2 linked regions of the Prolixibacter sp. NT017 genome follow. The protein of the gene in region 2 interacts with the protein of the main gene of each other region in a pairwise test. Links are inferred from orthologs where the notes say so. Each region holds a gene or a part of one and is shown on either strand. Other genes may lie near its edges.

Region 1 (4,562 bases), 2.9 Mb from region 2 along the record:
AATATTTGATTTGGTCAAATCCGTGACCAAATACACCCATTACGGAGTTCTGGGATATAAATGCATCAGGATCAATCTGTTTTATTTGTTTATAAATTGGAGAAGCCTCTCTTTTTCTAACTACCGTCATAATCACTTTTACATGTTTCCGGGTGTACCAACCCGTTCCGTCGAAAACAGTTAGTCCCCGATTTGCTTGATAAACAATATAATCCGCGATATCATCGTAGCGCTCGGAGAAGATAAACATCTGAACCGACTGCTTGGCACCGTTCAAGAACGAATCGACCGTATAAGAAACGACCCACATCGAAACGTAACCGTACACCATTCCCTCTACTGATTTCAGAACGAAAAACGAGGAAGCAATAATAATCACGTCGCAATACATAATAATACGTCCCGGGCTTACATTCCGATACTTATTAATAATCATCGCGATAATATCGGTACCACCGGTACTTCCTCCACGATTAAAGACAATTCCCAGGCCGGCTCCCCCCAGGATACCTCCCAGAACAGCAGACAAAAACTGATCGTCGATAATAGGGTGAGTAAATATCGACTGTAATACATTCAGAAATACGGCCATCACCGCCATACCGAAGATCGTCTTCACCCCGAAGCTTGTCCCCAGTATTTTGATGGCTGCCAAAACAAGGAAAATATTAATAATAAAATAGGTATACCCGGTTTCTATTCCCGTCGTGAAGTAAATAACCGTTGCCACACCCGTAATTCCGCCACCAATAATCTTAGCTGGAATTAAAAATGCAGCTACACCAAAAGCATACAGGAATAACCCTAAAACGATAGTTGCGTAGTCCCGAACCTGATTATATACTTTTCCGCTCATCTCGATTAAAATTTGCGCAAAAGTAGAATAAAAAAAAGCACGGAAATCATGATTTTTCCGTGCTTTTTATGAAGATTGGATTCTTTACAATTACTTAACAACCACGTTGATAATCTTACCTGGTACGTAAATCAGTTTCACCACGGTTTTACCTTCCGTCCAACGTTTTGCAGCCTCATGTTCCAGTACTGCTTTTTCAGCATCATCTTTCGAAATATCTAACGGAAGTTCGAGTTTGAAGCGCATTTTTCCATTAAATGAAACCGGATACTCAAAGGTATTCTCAACCAGGTATTCTTCGTTCACTTTGGGCCATTCAGCCAAACTTACACTGGCATCGTTCCCATAGAGGTTCCAAAGCTCTTCCGCAATGTGCGGAGCAAAAGGAGCCAACACCTGCATGAATGTTTCGGCAGTCAAACGGGACACCTTGCCGGCTTTATAACAATGGTTAGTGAACACCATCATCTGCGAAATCGCGGTATTGAACTTCAAATCTTCTACGTCATCGCCTACCTTCCGGATGGTTTGATGTAAAAGCTTCAACGTCTCTTTGGTATCTTCGCTTTCACTTACGTTGTCCAGGTTCGAAAAGAAGGTGAATACCCTTCGCAGGAAATTATACACACCTTTCACACCGGTATCGGTCCAGGGTTTGGTGGCATCCAGCGGCCCCATAAACATTTCGTACAGACGCAATGAATCGGCTCCGTATTCTTCTACCACGTCGTCCGGATTGATGACGTTCTTTAGCGACTTGGACATCTTGGCCACAATCTGCTTCAGCTCCTCACCGGTTTCGATATGGAAATAACTGCCGTCACGTTCCTCCACCATATCAGAAGGAACTTTCGAGCCGGAAGCCGTTTCATAAGCAAAAGCCAGAATCATTCCCTGGTTATACAATTTCAGATAGGGCTCATCGGTAGAAACCACACCCAAATCAAACAATACTTTATGCCAGAAACGGCTATACAGCAAGTGAAGTACCGCATGTTCGGCACCACCTACATACAAGTCGACCGGCATCCAGTAGTTTTCCTTTACTTTATCGAACGGAGCCTCGTCATTTTTCGGGTCGATATAGCGCAGGTAGTACCAGCACGACCCGGCCCACTGGGGCATGGTATTCGTTTCACGACGGCCTTTCCGTCCATTTGAATCGGTTACATATAACCAATCGCCAGCATTGGCCAAAGGAGACTCGCCCGTTTCTCCCGGCTGATATTTTTCAACATCCGGAAGAATCAGGGGCAGATCTTCGTCTGACAAAACGGAAACTTCGCCATCTTCCCAGTGAATTACCGGAAAAGGCTCTCCCCAGAATCGCTGACGGCTAAACAACCAGTCACGGATCTTGTAATTCACGGTAGCTTTACCCAGATTTTTCGACTCAAGCCATTCAATAACAGTTTTCAGGCCGTCCTCTTTGCTCATGCCGTCAATATCGAGGCCTTCGCTTTCGTTAGCCGAGTTGATATAAGCTCCGTCTTCCGTCCAGCAAGCGTCTCCCTTAAGAACCTTTTCACGTAATTCAGGTTCCGCATCTTTCGGATCGAGAATGCAGACAATATCTAAACCGAATGTTTTCGCAAATTCAAAGTCACGGGTATCATGCGCTGGCACAGCCATAATCGCACCGGTACCGTATCCCGTCAGCACATAATCGGCCACCCACACCGGAATTTTCTTCCCGGTAAGGGGATTAATAGCATACCGGCCCGTAAATACGCCGGTTTTATCTTTCGCCAAATCGGTCCGGTCCAAATCACTTTTCAGTGCAGCCGAGCGCACGTAATCATTAACGGCATCTTTGTGTTCCTCCGTAGTAATCACGTCAACCAATTCATGCTCTGGAGCAATGACCATATAGGTTGCGCCAAACAATGTATCGGGGCGGGTAGTGTACACCCTGATTTTCTCATCAACACCATCCAGCAGGAAATCCACTTCGGCACCGGTTGACCTTCCAATCCAGTTCCGCTGCATATCTTTCACGCCTTCCGGCCAGTCCAGATTGTCAAGGCCGGTCAGCAAACGCTCGGCATAATGCGGAATACGAAGCATCCACTGTTTCAGGAAACGACGCTCCACCTCTTTCGTACCGCACTTCTCGTGCGAGCCGTCGTTCAGCACCTCTTCGTTGGCACAAACCGTCTTACAATGACGGCAATACCAAACCTGTGCATTATCGTAATAAGCCAGACGCTTTTCATCAATATACTCGCGTACTGCTTCTTTTCCTTTACTTTCAATTTCTGCCGGAACAGACAGTTCTTCTATCGGACGACCTTTCTGCTGCTCCCCATCAAACCACGTATTATATAAACGGGTAAAAATCCATTGTGTCCATTTATAATATGCCGGATCGGTCGTATTGATTTCCCGGTCCCAGTCGTAGCTCAATCCCAACGACTGAATCTGACGGCGGAAGTTGTCACAATTCTTTTGCGTGGTAATCGCCGGATGGGTACCGGTTTGAATAGCATACTGTTCTGCAGGGAGTCCGAACGCATCCCATCCCATTGGGTGAAGGACGTTAAATCCGTTTGCCCTTTTGTAACGGCAAATGATATCGGTAGCCGTATATCCTTCCGGATGGCCCACATGCAATCCGGCACCCGAAGGATAAGGAAACATATCGAGGCAATAGAATTTCGGTTTTGAATAATCGTCTTCTGTTTTGAAGGTCTTATGCTCGGCCCAGTAATTTTGCCAGCTTTTTTCAATCTCCCTGAAGTTGTAATCCATCTTTATTGAGACTATTAAATTCTTTTTTCAACTAAAGTGCGAAAATAAGACTTTATTTTCTGACTGCCGGAAAGCTTCCTAAAAATCATGAAAATAACTTTTAGGTGCCCCGAAAATAAATCGGAGACCAATGAACGGGGCTTTTTCACCTCAAAACATCTAATCCTCAATGATATGTTAAAGAACACCCCGTGTTTAAATTGCATTTTCTACCTTATCATACCTTAATTAATAAAACAAACAGCTATGACAGCCACCGCCACACTTTCATCACCGACCAAACTGGTCGACGAATTCATGTCCGATTTAAGAAAAAAAGATCCGCATGAAGTAGAATTCCACCAGGCCGTTCATGAGGTCGTCGAATCGCTCGCCCCCTACCTAATGGCTCATCCCCAGTACATGAAAGCGAAGATTCTGGAACGAATGACGGAGCCGGAAAGAGTCATTCAATTCCGGGTTCCATGGATGGACGACCGGGGAAACATTCACGTTAACCGGGGATTTCGAGTGGAAATGAACAGCGCCATTGGTCCTTATAAAGGTGGCCTTCGTTTTCACCCCAGTGTCAACCTTAGTATCCTGAAATTTTTGGCCTTCGAGCAAACCTTTAAAAACAGCCTCACCAATCTTCCGATGGGAGCCGGTAAAGGTGGTTCTGACTTTGATCCCAAAGGCAAATCAGATGCAGAAGTAATGCGGTTCTGTCAGTCGTTTATGACGGAACTCAGTCGACATATCGGGCCTTACACCGATGTCCCGGCAGGTGATATTGGCGTTGGAGGACGCGAAATCGGTTTCCTTTTCGGACAATACAAACGACTACGAAATGAATTTACGGGCGCCTTAACTGGAAAGGGAATCGAGTGGGGTGGTTCGCTAATCAGACCGGAAGCAACCGGTTATGGTAATGTATATTTTGCCCGCGAAATGCTTAAGACCCAGGGCAAAGATT
Region 2 (7,330 bases):
ACAAGTCCAGAAGCAAATCGAACCGGGTATCGACAAAACTCTTCAAATCATCCGATTTGGGATCTCCTTTCCAGTCGATTTCTTTTCCGGTAAAAAAGCGCGAATGTGACGCTTTACTGAACGTTTCCTTTTCCTCGGCCGAGTTGACAACCGCCAGTCCCCGGGTACTAATGCCGTGCTCTGTCAGAACTTTTCTCATATGTTCGTAACTCTCCATTGCTCCGTCATCTTCGGGATACCACAGAATGGCTGCAGTTTTCGCCGTGTGAAAAGTATGGACCAGCACGTTACGCCCTGGATTCCGGTACTTTTTATGCAATCTTTTCAGCGTAACAGTTTGGAGCGCTTTTTTAAACATATTGGGACAAATTTACGAATTCGTTGATTGGTTATTCTTATTTAAGATGAAGAGCTACAATATTTATACTTACGATTTGTAAGTAAACAGCTAAAAATATTTTCAATTTGAATACCTACTTCTCTCGATTGTGTTTGATTTTAATTGCGACGTTTTACTTTTCATATCTGTTTTCTATTCGCGTCTTACGATTCAATCATTTTTAAAAATTCCGGCTCATCGATGATGGGTATTTTCAACTTTTCGGCCTTTTCCCTTTTCGAGGGTCCCATTTTGTCTCCGGCCAACAGGTAATCTGTTTTCCCGGTAATAGAGCCGGCGTTTTTTCCCCCGTTCTGTTCGACTAGTTCACTCAACTCTTTTCTGCGTTGCGAGGTCCCGAAATTCCCGGAAATCACGAACGTCAGTCCTTTCAGCTTCTCGGAGGTCGGGAGGGAATCTTCATCAACTTCCATGGTGAGTCCGGCCTTGCGTAATTGCTGGATTAAAATACGGTTTTTTTCGTCGTCAAAATAATTCTGGAGGGATTGTGCCATTTTCTCACCAATCTCATCGACGGCAATCAACTCTTCCAGCGGGGCATCTTCCAGCTTTTCAATCGAACCAAAGGCACGGACAATCTTTTTGGCGGCCGTTTCACCAATGAAGCGGATTCCCAAACCGAACAGGACTTTTTCAAATGGTTGCTGCTTCGATTTTTCAATTCCGTTTACCAGGTTGTTAACCGATTTTTCCTGAAAGAAATCAAGTGCCAGAATTTGCCCCTGCTTTTCCGGTAAATCGTAAATACTGGCCACATCGGTCAATAAGCCTTTGTCGAAAAACAACCGAATCGTTTCCTTGCCCAGACCTTCGATATCCATGGCACCACGGCTGCAGAAATGCTCAAGCTTTCCTTTCAGCTGGGGAGGACATCCGTTTTCGTTGGGACAGTAATACGCTGCTTCGCCTTCTGTACGCTTCAATTCGGTTCCACACTCCGGACAATTGGTAATGAATTCGACTTTCGCCGCATCGTTCTGCCTGGAACTGGTATCGACACCCACAATTTTGGGAATGATTTCACCGCCTTTTTCTACGTACACCTGGTCGTCGATGTGCAAATCGAGGTTGGCAATGATATCGGCATTATGAAGCGAAGCTCTTTTCACTATGGTTCCGGCCAGCAGAATAGGTTCCAGATTGGCGACGGGCGTAACAGCGCCGGTTCGTCCCACCTGGTAAGTGACGGCTTTCAGACGGGTTGCCAACCGTTCGGCCTTGAACTTATATGCAATGGCCCAACGGGGAGATTTGGCTGTGTAGCCCATCTCTTCCTGGATTCGTCGTGAGTTTACTTTGATGACGACACCATCGGTTGCCACCGGAAGGTTTTTCCGCTCTTCGTCCCAGTAATGGAGATAATCGAAAATTTCATCGACTGTTTTACAGGCACGTGTATGTTCGGAAATCTTGAATCCCCAATTCTTCGCTTTCTCCAATAGTTCCAGATGGCCATCAGACGGCAGGTTGTCGCCCAATACGTAATAGAATATAGCGTCGAGGTTGCGCTTCGCTACTTCAGACGAATTTTGAAGCTTCAACGTTCCTGAGGCTACATTTCTCGGGTTGGCAAATGGCGCTTCACCGGCTTCAGCACGAGCTCCGTTCAACTTCTCGAATGAAGCAAAAGGCATCAATACTTCACCGCGTATCTCGAACTTTTCGGGATAATCACCTTTCAGCTTGAGCGGTACGCTCCGGATGGTTTTCACATTGGCCGTCACGTCGTCGCCCTGAACGCCATCGCCGCGGGTTACCGCACGAACCAGTTGTCCGTTCTCGTATGTAATACTAATGGAAGTTCCGTCGAATTTCAACTCACAAACATAGGTGAACGGCTCATCAACGAGCTTCCGGGTACGTTGGTCAAATTCCTGCACTTCGCTTTCGGAATAGGTGTTGCTGAGCGAAAGCATGGGGTAGGTGTGACGCACCTGCGTAAACTGCTGGTTGATGTCACTTCCCACGCGCTGTGACGGTGAATTGGGATCGTTCAGCTCGGGCGCTTCTTTCTCCAGTTCGATGAGTTCGTTCATCAAACGATCGAAAGTTTCGTCGCCAATGACCGGCTGATTTAAAACGTAGTAGTTGTAGTTATGCTGTTCGAGTTGCTCTCTTAATTCCAGTATGCGTTTCCGGGTCTTCTCCGAAGTCATTTTCTTCACATTTTAAAAAACTAAAAGTACTAAAAATGGACGTTCGGAAACATAAAAACATGCCATTCGCATTGAATTCTTTTGCTTCAATGAAATTGTGAAATCAAAATCAGATAGATAATAATGATTGCGCCGATCACAGTAAACCTGATCAGATTTTTCATCGTCCGGGGGGTAGTCATAAACAAAAATCTCTTAGTCGTATGTAAAAAATCAAATGCTATTGTCGCCCACAAGTAAGTAAAATATCCTGTTAAAAAATGATCAGATTTTGAAAATGTCGTATATCTTTGACGTGAATTTTGGTTTTTCAACCTCCGTTCGGGAGGACGAAAATGAAAAGGGAATCCGGTGAAAATCCGGAGCTGTTCCCGCAGCTGTAAGCCCGTAATTAAATGGGTTTCCTGATCCGCATAACCACTGTTTCAGTTTGAAACGGGAAGGTGCAGGAAACCCGGGTGAGCCAGAAGACCTGCCACGATTCAACAACTAATTTTTGCTTTCGGGATAAATAGCAAAAATGAACTGCAAGCAATTGTTATTCATTTTTCACATTTGGAAGAAAGCCGGAAACAACCATTAATTAAATGTCATTATTATGGGAAACGTATGTCCGCGCTGTGGGTCCACCTTCGAATGTCAAGACGACGAAATTCAGAAATGTTGGTGTGCCCGTGAAAGATTGCCCGCCGCGTTGTGCGAAACGCTCAGGGAAAACTACGATGCATGCTTATGCCTCTCGTGCATCAGTGAACTTCAAAATGACCTCAGAATCAACGTAAATCAAACGACAAAAAAGGATTAATCATGAAGAAATTAAACGGATTGTTCATCGCAACAATTGCTTCGGCTTTGCTTTTTACTGCCTGCGACAAATCGGAAGAAACCATTACTGAAACGAAAACCATCGATTTTGAAGACCTGCAGACACCTTCTTCAGGCTACTGGAACGGAAGCGACGCCTCGGGCGAATTTACTTCGGGCGATATGGTTTTCCCGAACAATTACAACGCCGATTATTCGACGTGGGACAGCTTTGCCTATTCCACATTGAATGATACGCAAACAGCCGGCTATGGCAATCAATACAGCGTGTTCGATGCAGCGAACAACGGTAACACATTTGCCATATTTTACCCTTCCTATTCAGGCGATGCGTATTTTTCATTTCAGAATGAGAAGGAATACCAACTGAAAAGCATTGAGTTGTGTAACGATACTTATTCGGCGCTTTCGATGAAAGACGGAGATGCTTACAGCAAGAAATTCGGCGGCGACACAGGAAACGATCCCGATTGGTTCAAAGTCGACATTATTGGTTACGATGCAGCAGGAGATTCGATTGGAAGCGTAGAATTTTATTTGGCCGATTACCGCTTTTCGGATAACACACAGGATTACATTGTCGACCAATGGACCAAAGTAGATTTAAGCAGTCTGGGAAAAGTGAACAAACTGGCCTTCCGTTTTGGCTCTTCCGACGTTGGCAACTATGGCATCAATACGCCATCTTACGTTTGTTTGGATAACCTTCGGTACGACATGGTATCGAAAGGAGAGTAGCGAATCATCAACCGGCAGGAATAGAACTCTTTTTTTTGTAACTGTTTAGCTTATACTATTCCTGCTTAACATACTTGACTTTGAAAAGGTGGATGTCCCCTAAATGCGGGCCTTCCGCCTTTTTTGTTGCCCTGATTTTTCATCGATGGATGGTAGTTGTAAAAATTAATCAATAAGATTCATTATCAGCAATATAATAATGCGACACCCAGTTTCGTTATAAAAATGAAATATCGCAAGGTGTTGGTTGTTAGTGACGTTGGAAAGTGCGGTATTTTAACCAAACCAAAAAACACTTTTCCTATGTCATTTCGTGTCAGTATATTATTGTTGATGCTGAATTTCGGGCTTTTACTACTAACCGACATAGCCTGCGCAAAAAACAAAGAAATACCGGGTTTACAAGTTGAAGGAAAATTACGCACAGACGAAGGTGGGCTGAACGGCGCAATCATCGAGGTTTACGAAGCAGACAGCGATGAGCTAAATCAAACTGCGACCGTTGATGAAACCGGCAAATTTGCGCTGCAGTTGGCTTTTCAACACGATTATTACTTCGTTTTTAAGAACAGAGGATGCTATTCCAAGAAATTGCTCCTGAATGCCGTTATTCCTGAGAAAGTATTGAAGCGGGATCCGTATTTCCCACCTATCAAAATCATTGTTACGTTGTTTCGGGAAATGCCGGAAATTGACCCGTCATTTTCTGAGAAACCGGTTGGGAAGATATTCTATTCAGCTGAGCTGGATAATTTTGATTCGGAATCGTATTTCAACGACAAGCAGATTCGGGAAAAGATAGATGAAGAAGTGGCTGCGACATACCAGAAAAAGCTGGAGAAAGCAAAAACATTGGAAGACAGCGGAAATCTGGCTGAAGCGGTAAGCGAATACCAGACAGCCACGAGCCTAAAACAAGATGATGACATTGTTCTGAAGAAAATAGCGTCGCTGAAAGAGCAAATTATTAAGCAGGAAGAAAAAGCCACGCAGGCAGAAGTTGCCGGAAAAGAAAGCATGGACAAACAATTAATTGCTGCGTCTCCGGAAACAGCGGATACAGCAGACAATGCGCTGGAAACTCAGGCAAATCAATCGGCTTCTGTTCAGAAGACTTCCGGAGATACTATCACAAACGAGACGAAAAATTTGGCTGAGCAAACTCGACCAGATTCTGCTGAGACCACCGCCCAAACCGCAGAAGTTGAACCGAAGAAAATGTTCGAAGACTCTGCCCAAAAGGTGACAGGCGAAACTGAAAAACAGGAAGCCATTGCAGCAACAGAGAACACGAAGACTCAAAATACAGAACAGGAGAAGGCACAATCTTCGTCAATTGACGGTGAAGAAAAAAGTTTGGCGCAGGCGTCAATACAACCACTCGAAAAACGCTCCGGCAGTGGTATTCTTCTGATATCCGGCTTGATGTTATTTGCGCTAATTGTTCTTCTTTGGTTCAGGAGAAAAGCAAAACAAAAGGATACCGCGGAAAACGAATAATTTTTAACAAGATATATTGCGATGTAAATAGTTTGGACTGTTTAGCTTTTTTTAGGTTCATAAAGTTTCATTAAAAAAGGCAGGTGAATTCTTTCCGGGACACCTGCTTTTTTTGTTTGTCCTGTTGATTTTCTATCGTTTGACAGAATTTCTTTAAATTCCCGTTCAATTTAAACCGAACTAATGATGAAGAAATTTGCTTCTCTTGTATTGCTTTTCCTGATAAGTATTTCACTGTTTGCACAGGACCGGATAACCGGTAAGAATTTTGCTACTCGCTCTGAAGTGATGGCTCGTCACGGTATGGTATGTTCCAGTCAGCCATTGGCGACACAAATTGGAATTGATATCCTGAAAAAAGGAGGGTCGGCTGTTGATGCGGCTATCGCAGCTAATGCAGCTCTTGGATTAATGGAACCGACCGGTAGTGGAATGGGAGGCGATCTGTTCGCCATTGTCTGGGATGCCAAAACGAAAAAATTATACGGACTGAATGCCAGCGGCCGTTCGCCGAAAGCGTTAACCCTGGCGATTTTTAAAGAAAAAGGATTGAAAGAAATACCGCCGTTCGGGCCGCTTCCGGTAACGGTTCCCGGTTGCGTGGACGGGTGGTTTTCGTTGCACGACCGTTTTGGTAAACTTCCGATGAAAGACATTCTGGAGCCGACAATTCAATATGCGGAGGAAGGATTTCCGGTTACAGAAATAATTGGCTACTACTTTGGCCGTTCCGTAGAATATTTCAGCAAAAAATTTCCGAATGTAAAAGAGACCTACATGCCGGATGGAGAGCCGCCATATAAAGGGAAAGTGTTCCGCAATCCGATGCTGGCCAATACCTACCGCGAAATCGCCAAAGGTGGCCGCGATGCTTTCTATAAAGGCCGTATTGCGCATGTTATTGCCGATTTTATTCAGGAACAGGGTGGTTACCTTTCGTATGAAGATTTGGCTGCGCATCATTCGCAATGGGTAGACCCCGTTTCGGTGAATTATCGTGGATACGATGTTTGGGAGCTTCCGCCGAACGGACAGGGAATTGCTGCTTTACAGATGCTCCAGATATTGAAAGGTTACGATATCGCGTCGATGGGATTTGGCTCAGCCGACCACATTCATTATTTCACCGAAGCGAAGAAACTGGCTTTCGAGGACCGCGCTAAATACTATGCCGACATGGATTTTGCCAAAGTACCGGTGGAAACGCTGATTTCAGAAAAATATGCGGCAGAGCGCAGGAAACTTATTCGTCCCGATAGGGCCGGGAAATATTCAGCGGGTGAAATCAGTCAGGGAGAAACGGTTTACCTGACGGCCGCCGACGATGAAGGAAATATGGTTTCGTTGATTCAGTCGAATTACCGGGGAATGGGTTCCGGAATGGTGCCTCCGGGACTGGGATTTATGTTGCAGGATCGTGGCCAATTGTTCAACCTGGAAGAAGGACATGCCAATACTTATGAACCAGGTAAACGGCCCTTCCATACGATTATTCCCGCTTTCGTTACCAAAGACGGTAAGCCTTTCATGAGTTTCGGGGTGATGGGCGGTGATTTTCAGCCACAGGGACATGTACAGATTTTGATGAACATCATCGATTTTGGAATGGGACTGCAGGAAGCCGGTGATGCTCCACGCATCAGTCACGATGGCTCTACTTCGCCGACAGGTACACCAGCTGATGGTCCGGGACGAATTTCGCTGGAAAGCG

Evidence for each region. Proteins that work in one complex are often made in the same cells at the same time.
Region 1: the proteins of ligA (region 2) and leuS interact in binary tests that used the Escherichia coli proteins (3 or more experiments, as listed by UniProt). The link is inferred for Prolixibacter sp. NT017 from one-to-one orthologs.

Annotation. Positions count from the first base shown.
Region 1 is NZ_BLAV01000001.1:4,804,139-4,808,700, reverse strand. What follows is about bases 747-3,990. They hold leuS (leucine--tRNA ligase), read right to left. Parts: upstream 3,608-3,990; coding sequence 947-3,607; downstream 747-946. Other genes in these bases: gdhA (NADP-specific glutamate dehydrogenase), read left to right, coding at 3,854-3,990; GJU87_RS19980 (YitT family protein), read right to left, coding at 747-856. Outside these bases: more of GJU87_RS19980, read right to left, coding at 1-746; more of gdhA, read left to right, coding at 3,991-4,562.
Region 2 is NZ_BLAV01000001.1:1,861,359-1,868,688, forward strand. What follows is about bases 51-3,020. They hold ligA (NAD-dependent DNA ligase LigA), read right to left. Parts: upstream 2,557-3,020; coding sequence 544-2,556; downstream 51-543. Other genes in these bases: GJU87_RS07775 (hypothetical protein), read right to left, coding at 51-358. Also shown: more of GJU87_RS07775, read right to left, coding at 1-50; GJU87_RS21800 (cysteine-rich CWC family protein), read left to right, coding at 3,155-3,361; GJU87_RS07790 (DUF4465 domain-containing protein), read left to right, coding at 3,364-4,119; GJU87_RS07795 (hypothetical protein), read left to right, coding at 4,423-5,619; ggt (gamma-glutamyltransferase), read left to right, coding at 5,803-7,330. UniProt on the Escherichia coli protein: DNA ligase that catalyzes the formation of phosphodiester linkages between 5'-phosphoryl and 3'-hydroxyl groups in double-stranded DNA using NAD as a coenzyme and as the energy source for the reaction.